4 regions of the Mycoplana sp. MJR14 genome follow, and region 4 is predicted to be linked to each of the others. Evidence: riboswitches for the same ligand, from Rfam matches in the RefSeq annotation. Region 4 holds a riboswitch; each other region holds the start of a gene.
What was found. Region 4 has a riboswitch for cobalamin ahead of P0086_RS10245 (ABC transporter substrate-binding protein). Riboswitches for the same ligand answer to the same signal wherever they lie in the genome.

Region 1: another riboswitch for cobalamin. It lies ahead of P0086_RS11750 (hypothetical protein); the one in region 4 lies ahead of P0086_RS10245 (ABC transporter substrate-binding protein).
Region 2: another riboswitch for cobalamin. It lies ahead of bluB (5,6-dimethylbenzimidazole synthase); the one in region 4 lies ahead of P0086_RS10245 (ABC transporter substrate-binding protein).
Region 3: another riboswitch for cobalamin. It lies ahead of P0086_RS21465 (CbtB-domain containing protein); the one in region 4 lies ahead of P0086_RS10245 (ABC transporter substrate-binding protein).

Annotation. Positions count from the first base shown of each region.
Region 1 is NZ_JARGEO010000004.1:244,802-248,327, forward strand. Features, by position in the region: gene metH (methionine synthase) at 1-888, opposite strand, end outside; gene P0086_RS11750 (hypothetical protein) at 968-1,183, opposite strand; cobalamin riboswitch at 1,286-1,500, opposite strand; gene P0086_RS11755 (glucoamylase family protein) at 1,944-3,526, shown strand, end outside.
Region 2 is NZ_JARGEO010000011.1:88,606-92,131, forward strand. Features, by position in the region: gene P0086_RS21205 (DUF2865 domain-containing protein) at 1-609, shown strand, start outside; gene bluB (5,6-dimethylbenzimidazole synthase) at 631-1,317, opposite strand; cobalamin riboswitch at 1,363-1,593, opposite strand; gene P0086_RS21215 (diguanylate cyclase) at 1,662-3,161, opposite strand; gene P0086_RS21220 (hypothetical protein) at 3,309-3,526, opposite strand, start outside.
Region 3 is NZ_JARGEO010000011.1:145,354-148,879, forward strand. Features, by position in the region: gene cobW (cobalamin biosynthesis protein CobW) at 1-204, opposite strand, end outside; gene cobU (bifunctional adenosylcobinamide kinase/adenosylcobinamide-phosphate guanylyltransferase) at 209-736, opposite strand; gene P0086_RS21460 (CbtA family protein) at 736-1,518, opposite strand; gene P0086_RS21465 (CbtB-domain containing protein) at 1,531-1,707, opposite strand; cobalamin riboswitch at 1,750-2,059, opposite strand; gene P0086_RS21470 (peptidoglycan-binding protein) at 2,165-3,526, opposite strand, start outside.
Region 4 is NZ_JARGEO010000003.1:483,011-486,536, forward strand. Features, by position in the region: gene P0086_RS10240 (transcriptional regulator NanR) at 62-766, shown strand; cobalamin riboswitch at 1,169-1,399, shown strand; gene P0086_RS10245 (ABC transporter substrate-binding protein) at 1,570-2,601, shown strand; gene P0086_RS10250 (iron ABC transporter permease) at 2,628-3,526, shown strand, end outside.

The sequences.
Region 1 (3,526 bases), on a different contig from region 4:
GTTCGGCAGGCCGGCGTTCGGATAGGCGCAGACGAAGGTGTCGGCGACGGACGAGATCTCGTCCAGATGGGCGCGCATGGCGTTGGCGCCGAGCGCGCAGTTCAGCCCGATCGAGAAGGGCCGCGCGTGGCGGACCGAGTTCCAGAACGCCTCCGGCGTCTGGCCGGACAGGGTGCGGCCGGACAGGTCGGTGATGGTGCCGGAGATCATGATGGGCAGCTCGATGCCCTTTTCCTCGAAGACTTCGCGGGTGGCGAAGATCGCGGCCTTGGCGTTCAGCGTGTCGAAGATCGTCTCGATCAGGATGATGTCGGCGCCGCCGTCGATCAGGCCGCGGACCTGGCCGGCATAGGCGAGCCTGAGATCGTCGAAGGTGACGGCGCGGTAGCCGGGATTGTTGACGTCCGGGGAGATCGAGGCGGTGCGGTTGGTCGGGCCGAGCGCGCCGGCGACGAAGCGGCGCCGGCCGTCCTTTTTCTGCGCGCGCAGGCCGGCGCGGCGGGCAAGGCGTGCGCCGTCGCGGTTGAGCTCGTAGACCATGTCCTCCATGCCGTAGTCGGCCTGGGCGATGGTCGTCGACGAGAAGGTGTTGGTCTCGAGGATGTCGGCGCCGGCCAGCGCGTAGCGATAGTGGATGTCCTCGATCGCGGCCGGCTGGGTCAGCGTCAGGAGGTCGTTGTTGCCCTGCTGGTGGCAGGCGCAGTCGCCGAAGCGGCTGCCGCGGAAATCGTCCTCGACCAGGCCCAGCGTCTGGATCTCCGTTCCCATCGCGCCGTCGAGCACGAGGATGCGCTCACGCGCGGCGGCATGGAGCGCCTCGGCGATGTCCTTGCCGTTGCGGGGTGGAAGTTCCGGACCGAAAAGGTCGTCGAGGTCGGCCGATGCCATGGCGAAGCCCTCCGATGCAGCATGTCTGCATCGGAGATCACATAAAGATATGTTTATGTCAATATGTCTTTATGTTGCTTCAGTGCGGCCTGCCCGTTCGCCCCGCCAGCTGTTCGAACAGCCTCCGGAGCCGGACGATGTCCGGATCGCGGTCCTGATAGGGTGCGAGCTTGCTGATTTCCTTTGCGGCCGCCACGGCGAGATCGGCGCCGCGCGGCTGCCACAGCAGCCAGGAGATGAAGACGGATTCCGGCCTGCCGGAGCCGGAGGGTTCGGAATTGATGATGGCAGACATTTGACTTCCCCAATCTTGGAATTGGGGGATGACCGGACGCACGCATGCTGGAGTTCCGCTTCGACGCGGAGCAAGCGCACCCGTGGGACACCCCGCCCATGGACGTTACGAGTTCATCAGGGCAGGTCTCCTGGCTTGCGGGTCGTCGCTTCTGTCCGGCCTTCCCGACGCTTTCGCGCCAGTGGCATGGGGGACAGCGGCTCGCCGCCTACAGTTGCGGGGGCAGCGCCGGAATGGATGGTTTCCCATCGCACCGGCTTCCCTCTTCGCTTCCTCATCTTCGACGATTCGGAAGAACCCTGATGGCCGCAAGGTGGCTCGGCAGCGGGGCCGCTGTCAACGCGGCAAAAGGCGTTGTCGACCGAAATGAATCCGGAACGGAACCGAATCGGCGGCGTCGCGTTCAGGCCCCGTTCACCGCTGATCGCGTAGGGCAGTCGCGGTATATAATGGCCTATCTATTGTCGGAGTGGACTTGCCCTGCCTTCCAGTTCTGTTGCAACAGCCTGCCATTGCGGCTAAAGAATGCCGTTTTCATGCGTCACTCAGTCAAGCGGGATATGGATATATCGTCCGTTGCAGTTCGCCCACGAACCGATGGGCGCGTGCCCGTGCGTCTTGGTCCTTCCGACGGGCCGTCGCGGAGGAAACGAATGACGCCGTCCCGTGACGCGGAGCCGCACGGATAGTCCCGCCTGCCGAATGCAATCCGGCTGCCGCCGGAACCACCAACCCTGCTCGAAAACAGAAAAAGACGCTGATGTCCCTTCACAACCGACCACAGACTTCGTCGCGCGAGACGGAATCCAAGCAGATCGACTACAACGACTCGATCCGGGATACCTATTTCACCCTCGAGGAACTGAGCGCCTGCGGTGAGGACCTGGCGAGAAACGGCGCGCAGACGCTGCCGGGCTTCACGCCGTTCGACTTCCGTGCCCGGCACCGGGAGAACGAGAAGGAGATCTTCCGCGTCTACCAGACGACCGCCCGCGACGTCGAGGCGGGCATGACGATCACGCCGGCGGCCGAATGGCTGCTCGACAACTACTATGTGGTCGAGGAGGCGATCCAGGAAGTGCGCCGCGACTTCCCGCGGCGTTTCTATCGCCAGCTGCCGACGATGAAGATCGGCGACGTCGAAATCCCGCGCACGCTGGCGCTCGGCTGGCTCTACGTCGCCCATACCCAGAGCAGCGTCTCGCGCGAGAGCCTGACGGCGATCGTCGAAGGCTTCCAGAAGGTCGAGGCCTTCAAGATCGGCGAATTGTGGGCGCTGCCGTCGATCGTCCGCTTCATCCTGATCGAGAACCTGCGGCGCATTTCCAGCCGCGTCGAGCGCTCGCGCGGCATGCGCCGCAAGGCGAACGAGGTGGCCGACGAGCTGATCCGCCAGAACGACCCGGAAAAGAGCGTCGTGATCCTGCGCGAGATCGAGCATCTCGTCGCCGACAACACCTTCGTGGCGCAACTGCTCTATCGCCTGCGCGACGGCTTGCAGGCCTCGGGTGCCGCCATCCAGTGGCTGGAGAAGCAGATCGAGGCGCGCGGCACTGACCTCGAGGAGGTGCTCGTCGCCGAGCAGAACCGGCTGTCGTCCGGCAATGTCACGATGAGCAACCTGATCAAGGGCCTGCGCTCGATCGACGACACGGAATGGCCCGTCTGGGTGGAGAGCGTCAGCCGCCTCGATGCGGCGCTGCGCGAGGGCTCCGACTATACCGAGCTCGATTTCGGCTCGCGCAATTCCTATCGCGACACGATCGAGAAGATGGCCCGCCGCTCGGGCAAGACCGAGCTCGAGGTGACCCAGATCGCGCTGGCGCTGACCGCCGAGGACATGGCGGCCGGCAACGTCGCCGGTGCGCACGAGGCCAATGTCGGCAGCTATCTGGTCGGCCAGAAGCGCGACATCCTGGAAAAGCGGATCGGCTACCGCCCGTCGATCCTGCAGCGCATCGTCCGTTTCGGCCGGTCGCTCGACTGGTTCGCGATTGCCGGACCTGTGGTCCTCCTGACGCTTCTGGCCATGGTCGGCGTCTACTACTTCCTCGACCAGATGGACATTCCGGACGGGGCGTGGCTGATCATGCTGATCCTGTTCGCGGTTCCGGCTTCGGAGGGCGCCGTCGGCCTCTACAACACGCTCGTCACGCTCTGCGTGAAGCCGACCAGGCTGGTGGGCTACGAGCTGCGCGAGGGCATTCCGGAGGAGGCGCGCACGCTGGTGGCCGTCCCCTGCCTGATCTCCAAGCGCGACCACGTCGACGAACTGGTCCGCAACCTGGAGGTCCACTACCTCGCCAATCCGCGCGGCGAGATCTACTTCTCGCTGGTCAGCGA
Region 2 (3,526 bases), on a different contig from region 4:
GGCGATCTTCCCGAAATCGACGATCCGGACATGCCGACGACGTTCGACAACATGGGCGCGGCAGCGCAGGATGGCCCGCTGCGGACGGTGTGCGTGCGCACCTGCGACGGCGGCTTCTTCCCGATATCGTCGGCGGCGACCCCGCTCGACTTCCGCCGGGACCAGCGCGCCTGTTCGATGATGTGCCCGCAGACCGAGACGGAGCTCTTCTACCAGCCGCTGCAGTCGCTCGACAGCAGCAACATGATCTCGACACTGACCGGACGGCCCTATACCGCTCTGGCGAACGCCTACGCCTACCAGTCCCGCGACCGCTCCGCCGACCCGTCCTGCGGCTGCGACCTTGCCGGCTACTACCGCAAGATGGCGGGCGCCGGCGGCGGCGCGTCGAACGCCGCCGCGGGCACGAAGCCGGGCACGATCAGGCAGGATGTCGGCTCGGTGACGACGATCCGGATGCATCCGGTCGCGGGCGCCGCAGCCCCCGGAACGGTCGTCAACGAGCGGCCCTACGATCCGGAAAAGGACCGGGTGCGGATGGTCGGGCCGAGCTTCCTTCCCGACGACCAGCCGCCGCTCGACCTTCGCAACCCCGGCGGGGCGAACTGAACCGCTGCGAAGCCTCGGCCGTCAGCGCCGCTGCCCCCACCGGTCGGCGAAGACCAGTTCCTCCAGCGGCAGCCGCTGGCGCCATCCCTTGAGCGCGAGCTCGGGCTCCTCGTAGAGGCGATCGACGTAGCCCAGGCAGAGCCAGGCGACGATCTCGATCCGCTCGGGAATGCCGAGCAGCGCACGGATGTCGGCATCGTGGAAGATGCTGACCCAGCCGACGCCCACCCCTTCCGCCCGCGCCGCCAGCCACAGGTTCTGCACGGCGCACACGGTCGAATAGGCATCCATGCGCGGATTGTGCGTGCGCCCCAGCACCACGCTGCCGGCCCGGTCCGGGTCGCAGGTCACGCAGAGGCTGACGGGCGCCTTGAGGATGCCCTCCAGCTTCAGTGTCCGGTAACGTTCCTGGCGCTCGCCGGAAAAGAGCGCGGCCGCCTCCTCGTTGGCGCGCTGGAACGCCCGGTGGGCGCCGGCGCGCACCGCCTGGTCGCGCACGACGATGAAGCTCCAGGGCTGCATGAAGCCGACGGACGGCGCACTGTGGGCGGCACCCAGCAGGCGCTCCAGCAGATCGTCCGGCAGCGGATCGCTCAGGAACTGGTCACGCACGTCGCGACGGGTCTCGATGGCGCGGTAGACTGCGGCCCGTTCGGCCGCCGTGAAGGGTTGGACGGGAACAAGCTCGTCCCGCTTGGAAGGTCGCATCGTCAACTCCCCAACAATGCTCGCGACCCCACCGCCGTCCGCGCGGGCGGGTCCATCTCGCCAGGCCGGTCTTCTGACTTCGGATCGCCCGGCCACGCCCGCCTTCCCGGCCTTTCGACCAGTGGCTGTCTGGCGAGGGGTTTCCCTCGCGGCTTGGCCGTCCCCGTCACAGCGTTGGGCACGTTCCGGCTTCGGCGCACGCGGACGTCGTCCTCGGCCCCACCGGATTCCCGATTCTCCCCGCGCAAGCGGGGCACCTAGCAGCGCCATTTGCACATGCGGGGCGAAAGTGCGCAAGAGGGCCCGTCCGGCGTCTGCCGGATATCCCCTTGCAGGGCGTGTGTTCAGGCCGCCTCGATGTCCGAGGTCGGTTGGGCGCCGCCGGGCACGCCGTAGTGGGCGCGGTTGCGGCCCGCGTTCTTGGCCGAATAGAGCGCCGCATCGGCTGCAAGCATGATCGCATGCGCCGACTGGCCATGGTGGGGAAAGGCGCCGATGCCGGCGCTGCCGCCGATCTGGAGCAACTGGCCCTGGAAGGGCACGGGCACCAGCGCATCGCGCACGAAGCCTTCGGCAAGCGGAAGGGTGATCTCAGGGTCCGTGATCCCCGGAAGCAGCACCGCGAACTCGTCGCCCCCGAGACGCGCGACCACCCCGTGCTCTCCGAGCCGGGCCATGAACCGCGCGGCGACGGCGCGCAGGACCTCGTCGCCGGCCGCATGCCCATGCCGGTCGTTGACCGCCTTGAACCGGTCGAGGTCGATGGCGATGATCGAAAAGGCCCTCTGCCCCCTCCGGGAAAGGTCGGTGATCGCGTGATCGAACCCGGATCGACTGAGGACGCCGGTCAGTGCGTCATGGCGCGCCAGATGGGCGTTCTTCGCCTCGCTTCGCTCGAGCGCGCGCACGAGCGAGGAGAACTTGACCGCGCCGAAGCCCATCACGACGACGAAGATCGCGATCAGCGCGGCGATGTGCGGCACCGCCATGGTCCAGACGAACGATCCCGGACGGTTCGGACGCCACGAAGCCACCATCGGGTTGAAGGCGTCGCCGCCCACGCCGGTCGTCAGAAGGTTCGGGTCGTCGGTCGTGATCGGCGAGAAGCCGAGGCCGGTGAGCCCCAGGCGCCGCTCGGATTCCGCCAGCATCGACGCCGTCACCGGCTTGACCGTGATCATCAGCACGGGGCTCCGGCGCTCGTCGGGGATGAACAGCCGCCGCGGCACCACCGCCTGGACGACGACGATGCTCATGCCCCCCTCGATCACCCGCATGCCCGTTGCGCTGATCTGCGGCACGCCCCCGTTCACGCGACCGGCACTCGTCGGCGACTTCGCCACGATCCAGCCGTCGCGCGTGCGCCGCAAGGAGGCGTGGTAGCTCGCCGTCGCCCGCTTGATCAGGTCGCTGATCCAGTAGAGCACCTCTTCCGACTGCCCGTCCGGCACGATGATGCCGTCGCGCATGGCCAGAACCGGTTCGCCGGCCGGTTTGACGAACACCAGCCACGAAAAGCCGGACTCCCGCCACAGCCAGTTCCGGAGGTCGTGCCTGATGAACCGCTCGCTGAGCTTGCCGTCGCCCAGTTCATCGAAGGTCCTGTCCCATACCGACAGGCCGCTCTGGTAGAGCACCACCTGCTCGATCTGGTTGCGGAATTCGCTCTTGACGAGGGTCTTCTCGGTCTCGGCGACAAACTCGTTCGCCTGGCGGACCGAATAGTCGAGGACGAGGAAATTGGCGCTGGCGAACAGCAACACGATCACCGCCGATGCGATGGCGATGCCCAGTTTGACCCCACCCCGGCGCGCGGCCACGGCGCCGGCCCCTGTTCTCGCCATGTCGATCCCCATAGACATGCCTGCGGCTGTCCGCCGCGTCTCGTTTGGACGAGGACCTTATCCTGCAAGCAGGAACATTCATTTAATCGGACTGGTATCCAAACAATTAACCCGTGAAAATCTAGGGTTGTTGCCGGCACCCCGGGCTTACGGGGCGTAGCGGACGAATGCAAACTGCGATCCGTCCGGCGACCAGTTCGGAACGTTCATCGTCCCCTGCCCGCCGAAGAGTTCGAACAGCACCCGGTCGTTGCCGCCGTCGGCATCCATCAGCCGCAAGCGGACATGATGGTCGCGCGGATGATCGAACACGTCGCCGTCGTAGGACAGCACGAGAAGCGAGCGGCCGTCCGGCGTCGGATGGG
Region 3 (3,526 bases), on a different contig from region 4:
GAGCTCGATGATGTCGTCCTCGCTGCAGGCCTCCGCACCGCAGCCCTTCAGCACGTCGCCGTCGACGCCGAGATCGCCGAACTCGTTGATGATCAGCGCAATCCGCCGGCCGTTGGCGTTCTGCAGCAGGTTGCGGATCATCGTCGTCTTGCCCGCACCGAGGAAACCGGTGATGACGGTGGCGGGGATCTTTTGCTGGAGCATGGGCTCAACCCTTCATTTTCAGCGGCAGGCCTGCCGCGACAAAATAGACTTCGGAAGCGAGCTGCGCCACCTGCTGGTGCAGCCTGCCGGCGTGGTCGCGGAATTCGCGCGCCATCTGGTTGTCCGGGACGATCCCGAGCCCGACCTCGTTGGAGACGAAGATGAGCCGCCCGGGCGCGGTGACGACGGCGGCGGCGAGATCGTCGAAGGCTGCCGCCATGTCGTGCTTTTCGAGCATCAGGTTCGTCACCCACAGCGTCAGGCAATCGACGAGCAGCACCCGGTCCTCGCGCGCCGTGTCGTTGATGCGCTCCGGCAGCGCCAGCGGCTCCTCGTGCGTCACCCAGCCATGGCTGCCGCGCTGGGCCTTGTGCTGGTCGATCCGCGCGCGCATCTCGTCGTCCCAGGCGCGGCCGGTGGCGATGTAGTGCTTGGCAAGTCCGCTCTCCGCAGCCAGCCTTTCGGCGAATGCGGATTTTCCGGAACGCGCACCGCCCAGAACCAGGACGGCTCCGGGCGATGTCGTTTTCATCAGTCTGCCTTTGCGATCTTCTCGTTGGCGTAGCCCAGCGACAGGCCGAGCACGATCCAGAAGAACAGCGTCGTGGCGAGTGCGGCCACGGCGAACTCCGCCCCCAGCACGGCCGGCACGTTGCTGGCGATATCGGCCGGCTGCGGCGCGCCGTAGACCTGCGGCGCCGCGATCAGCGCGATGCCCGCGACCTTCGCCGCAAACCCGTCCTTCAGGATCACGAGATACAGCCCGACGGCCGATAGCACCACGGTCGCGACCCACCAGACCTGCCGGTCGCCGAGCTCGGCTGCCGGAAAGCCCGGAAGCTCCGGCGGCAGGCCGATCGACGGCAAGAGATGGACGGCGAGCCAGCCGGCAGCACCCCAGAGCGCACCGTTGGCAACCGTGATCGCATTGCCCGTCACAAGGCTGACGCCCGCCAGAAGCAGGGCGAAGCCGGCGCCGGTCACGAGATTGGCGAGCAGGGTCCCGGAAAAGCGGCTCATGCCGAACATGATGCCGCCCTCCTCATGCTCGCCCTCATGGGCATAGGCGACCGAGATCGGCGACAGATAGGCCGCGACCTCCGACAGCGCCGCGCCGATGCGCAGCGAGGAATGCTCCGCCTCCGGCTGAACCTCGGTGCCGGTCGCCGCGGGCGCGGCAGGCTCCGCCTCGCCACCCTCGTATTCCTCGGCATGCAGAATGAGCGGAATGACGCGCGCCTCCTGGGCGACCGTCATCAGGGCGCCGGAGAACAGCCCGGCCACCAGAGCGGCCAGGAGATACTTCACGATCATGACGTCAACTCCTCAGTGGCAGGGAAAGCCGTAGGAGTGGCGGGTATCGTGTGCGGTGTCGTGCAGCACGGACGAATTGGCAAGGCCTGCGCCGAATACCAGAAATCCGCCGACGAGAAGCGCAAAGAGACCGGCATAAAGACGATCGTTGAGGGAAAGCGAAACAGAAGAGACGTTCGAAGCAGCCATGACAACCTCCGTGCTGGCAACGGGGAAATCCCCAGGTCGGGCACCATGCCCTCATTGGCCGGCAGGTCTCCTGGCTCGCGGCGTCGGGCGCAATTGCGCCTGCGGCCCATCCTCGCCTTCCCGGGTGGAGCGCGGCATGAAAGGCGGACGATTCGTAGAAATAGAGGCGTCCAGACCCCGGTTCATCATGCCGCCACCCAGTGGCTTTTCCGGTCGCAACGACCGGTCGGATAGGCCTCGCCACTCTACAGTCGCGGGGTCGGCCGTGATTGGAGCGCCCTGATTGGGTCCACCCCGTCACGTTCCCATTTAAGCGCCCGTCCATCACTGGACCGGCGCACCTTCCAATAGTGGCGATGATTATGCCTGAGCAGGATGGAAGTCAATTGGCAGGAAACGGCGTCCGCCGCGTCGAATGCGTCGCCGCGGCGGATGCTCGATCAGGTGCCCTGGTCGCTCAGTAGCCCGGTCCGCTGATCGTCAGGTCGCCGCTCGGGCCGTAGCCGCCCCCGACCGGGCCTTCGAGGTAGTAGCCGTCGACCGGCCCCTCGTAGACGCCATAGCCGTCATTGTAGTAGCGGTCGCGCCGGGCGCGCTGGCGGGCGACGTATTCGCGGCTGCGGGCCTCGGCAAAGCGTGCCGACTGGCGCAATTCGCGGTACTGCTTGCGCGTCAGGTAGCCGTCCGGAGCATAGCCGGCCGAGCGCTGCCAGGCGGCGATCGCAGCACGCGTGCGCGGCCCGAAGACGCCGTCCGCCCCGCCGGTGCCGTAGCCGAGCGCGCTCAGCCAGCGCTGGGACTGCGCGCGCGTGCCCGTGTCGAGATAGGCCTCGCGCACGTCGGCCGGCGTCTGGTAGACCTTCGGTTGCTGGCCGGGCGCAGCCGGCGACTGACGCACGAGCGGCTCCGTTCCGGCTCCGAGAGGCGCAGCCGTGGCGGGCGCGTTGATGGCAGGCTCCCGGGTAGCGACGTCGCCCGGAGCCTCTTCGCTGCCGGCTGTGTTGCCGCCCTTTTCCAGCGCGGCGAGACGCTGGCGCGCCTCGTCGGCAAAACGGCCTTGCGGGAATTCGCGCAGGTAGCTCTCGAACGCCTGCGGCCGGCCGTTCAGCACGGCACGGCTCCAGCTGTTGTCCTCGCGGCGGGCCAGCCGCTCGGCCTCCCCGTCGGCTGCCGGGGCGCCGTCCGGGTTCGCCGCGGCGGTCGCAGCGGCATCGCCATCGGTGGGAAGCGCCTCGGTGTCGAGCGCGTCGGCCACGCTGCCGTCGGCGACAGGCGGTGCTGCGCTCGCAGCTTCCGCATTTGCCCGCTCCGCGTCAGCCTCGGCCGCTGCCGCCTCGGCCTTGGCCTTTTCGGCAGCGGCGGCATCCTCCCGCGCCTGCGCTTCCGCGGCGGCACGGGCCTCTTCCTCGGCCTTCGCCTTCTCGGCCTGTTCAGCGGCGAGCGCGCGTGCGCGTTCAGCTTCGGCTTCCGCAGCTGCCCGTTCCGCTTCCGCCCGTTCCGCCTCGGCCCGCGCGGCAGCGGCCGCCTCGGCCTGAGCCTTGGCTTCCGCCGCAGCCTTTGCTTCCGCTTCCGCCTTCAGCCGGGCCTGCTCGGCCTTCGCCTCCTGCTCGGCCCTCAGCCGTTCCGCCTCCGCCGCTTCGGCGGCGCGCTTGCGCTCGGCCTCGGCCGCCTGCCGTTCGGCTTCGGCCTTTGCCTCGGCGGCACGCCTGGCTTCGGCCTCGGCCCGCGCCTGCTCTTCCTTGCGCTGCCGCTCGGCCTCTTCCACGCGTTTGCGTTCGGCTTCCGCGGCCAGCCGCTCCTCTTCCGCCCGCTGCTTTTC
Region 4 (3,526 bases):
GTCCCGCCTTGTCGCAAAATGCAGAAATGTTAAGGGAGGGAGAATGAGCCAGAGAGACGCCATGACCCAAACCATCGAGCCGATCGTCAGGCGCAAGCTGTCCGACGAAGTCTTCGACCGGCTGGAGCGGATGATCACGTCGGGGGAACTGAAGCCGGGCGACGAGATGCCGTCGGAACGCGTGCTGATGGAGCGCTTCGGCGTCGGCCGCCCCGCCATCCGCGAGGCGATGCAGTCGCTCGCCAACAAGGGATTGCTCAGCATTTCCCACGGCGAGCGGGCGAAGGTCCTCCAGCTCACCGCGCAGTCGATCTTCCGCCAGGTCGACCTGACCGCGAAGATCATGCTGTCGCAGTCGGAGGATTCCCTCGAGCATCTGAAGAGCGCGCGCATATTCTTCGAGCGCGGTATGGCGCGCGAGGCGGCGCAACGCGCCCGCGCCGGCGACATCGACGACCTCGGCGCCATCATCGAGCGCCAGCGTCGCTCGCTCGGCGATGCGGAGGCCTTCATCGCCGCCGACATGCAGTTCCATACCCGCATCGCCCAGGTTTCCGGCAATCCGATCTACGTCGCCGTCAGCGAGGCCATGCTGGCCTGGCTGAAGGAGTACCATACGGAAATGCTGATCTGGACCGGCAAGGAGAAGTTCACGCTGGTGGAGCACGAGGAAATCCTCGACCGGCTGAGGAACCAGGATGCCGAGGGCGCGGAAGCGGCGATGCTGAAGCATCTCGAACGGTCGCGATCGCTCTACAACAGGTGACCCCACCACGTCCGCCTCGTGCACTCGACCGGCGCGGGGCCTCTCTTCCAATCGGATCTTCGACAGTTGCGAATGCGACGGTCGCGCGGTGAACCGCGTTTCCGCGAGGGCGATCCTGCGGTCGTCCCGGGTCGACGCCGATCACTGCCTGGATATGTCATGTTATAAAATAACTTTCCGGTTGACGGATGTAATACTATTACACTAAGCAGGTCGGGTCAGCCTTCGGAAGGAAGATCGATGACCTGCTCCCCCCATTCCGGGCCAGCCCGGACACCGGCCGTGCGTACCGGTCCTCTGCCGCCGCTGGCGGTCGCAACCGCAGCGGCGAGAGCACGATATCGATCGCGTGCAGAACGTGCAGGCGCCGATCTCTCGCGCTTGACGATAGGGCCGGCAAGCGTCTATCTGGAGGACGACGGTTCCCCGCCCACGAAGCGGAGGGGATTAATAGGGAACACGGTGCGGACGACCCAAGTCGGGACCAAAACCGTGGCTGCCCCCGCAACTGTAAGCGGATTGCCGTTCATCCTCGTGGCGCCACGGCGCCATGCCACTGCGCGCGGCGCGGGAAGGCAGATGAACGTCACAGATCCGCGAGCCAGGAGACCTGCCGTCAAGCATCGATCCAACGTCACGGGCGGGGAAGCCCGGAACAGGAGCATTTCATGACGACCATTGGCGCCCTGCTGAGCGTCTTCACGCTGCCTTTCCCGAGACCTGCCGATCTTCGAGCAACCGGACGAATTGAAGACCTTTCGGTTCTTCACCGCCGTCATTTCTAACCTTTTCGGGAAAAATCCATGACGATTTCATTCAAGCAACCGCTTTACGCGGGCATTGTCGCTTTGTGGCTGGCCGCATCGTTCTTCCATGGCGAGGCCCGCGCGGCGGAGACGACATATCCGTTGACGCTGCAGAACTGCGGACGTCCCGTCACCTTCGAAAGAGCACCGTCGCGTACCGTCTCGATCGGCCAGAGCAGCACCGAGATCCTCTACCTGCTGGGCCTTGCCGACAAGGTGGCGGGCACCGCGCTCTGGGTCGGCCCGGTGCTGAAGGGCTACGAGGACGTCAACGCCCGGATCGACAGGCTGGCAGACAATGATCCGAGTTTCGAGAGCGTGCTGGCCAGGAAACCGGACATCGTCACCGTGCAGTTCCAGTGGCAGATCGGCCCCGAGGGCGTGGTCGCCCGGCCGGAGCAGTTCGAAGAGCTCGGCATTGCCGTCTACACCTCGCCGTCCGATTGCGTCGGCAAGGAAAACTCCGCCGCCAGCGACGGCGTCCGCCACCAGGTCTTCACCATGGACCTGGTCTACCAGGAGATCCGCGAGCTCGCGCAGATCTACAATGTCCAGGACAGGGGCGAGGCCGTCGTCGCCGATCTGAAGCGGCGCGAAGCAGCCGCGCGCGCCAAGGTGAAGCCGGCCGAAGGCAAGCTCAAGGCCGTCTTCTGGTTTTCCAGCGCGGCCGATGCCGATCCCTATGTTGCCGGAAAGAACGGCGCGCCCGGCTACATCATGTCGGCGCTCGGCATCGAGAACATCATCAAGACCGACGACGAATGGCCGACCGTCGGTTGGGAGACGATTGCCAAGGCCGATCCCACGATCGTCGTCGCCGGTTCGATGGAGCGCCGCCGCTATCCGCTCGACAGTCTCGAGGCCAAGCTCGACTTCCTGAAGACTGATCCGGTCGCGAGCCTGATGCCGGCGGTCAAGAGCGGCCACGTCTTCGCCATGGACGCGCAGGCGATGAACCCGACGATCCGGACGATCGAGGGCATCGAGGCCCTGGCGGACGCCATCGCCGCTGCCGGCCTCGCCCAGTGAGCCGGGCGCTGACATCGGGCACGCGGATGGGCGCGGCGTTTGCCGCGCTCGCCGTCCTGCTGCTGGCGCTCTGGATGGGGGCGGCGATCGGCGAGACGGCGATCCCGTTTCGGACGGTCGCCCATACGGTGGCGAACCGGCTGTGGAGTGCCGGCTATCCGCTGGCGCCGATCGACGAGGGCATCATCTGGAGCTACCGGCTGAGCCGGGCGGTCGTGGCGGCGTCCTGCGGGGCAGCACTGGCGCTCTCCGGCGCGGTGCTGCAGTCGCTGCTGCGCAATCCGCTCGCCGATCCCTACATCCTCGGCATTTCCGCCGGTGCCTCGACGGGCGCGGTCGGCGTGGCGATCCTGGGCGTCGGCGCGGGCATGCTGACCCTGTCGCTCGGCGCCTTCCTCGGCGCGATCATCGCCTTTGCGCTCGTCAGCGTACTGGCGGTCAAGGCGGGACGCGGCACGGCGGCGATCATCCTTGCCGGCGTCGCGGGCTCGCAGCTCTTCAACGCGCTCACCTCCTTCATCGTCACCAAGGCGGCGACGGCGGAGCAGGCGCGCGGCATCATGTTCTGGCTGCTCGGAAACCTGTCGGGCGTGCGCTGGCCGGATGCCTGGCTGGCCGTGCCGGCCGCGCTCGCCGGCCTCGTCGTGTGCCTCTGGCATGCGCGCGCGCTGGACGCCTTCACCTTCGGCTCGGAATCGGCCGCCTCGCTCGGCATTTCCGTGCGGCGCACCTATCTCGCGCTCGTCGGAGTCTCGGCGATGATGACCGCGGTGATGGTCTCGATCGTCGGTTCGATCGGCTTCGTCGGCCTCGTCATCCCGCATGCGGCGCGACTGCTGGTCGGCGTCCGGCACGGCGTGCTGCTGCCGGCGGCGGCGCTCGCCGGTGCCGTCTTCATGATCGTCGCCGACATCCTGTCGCGCAC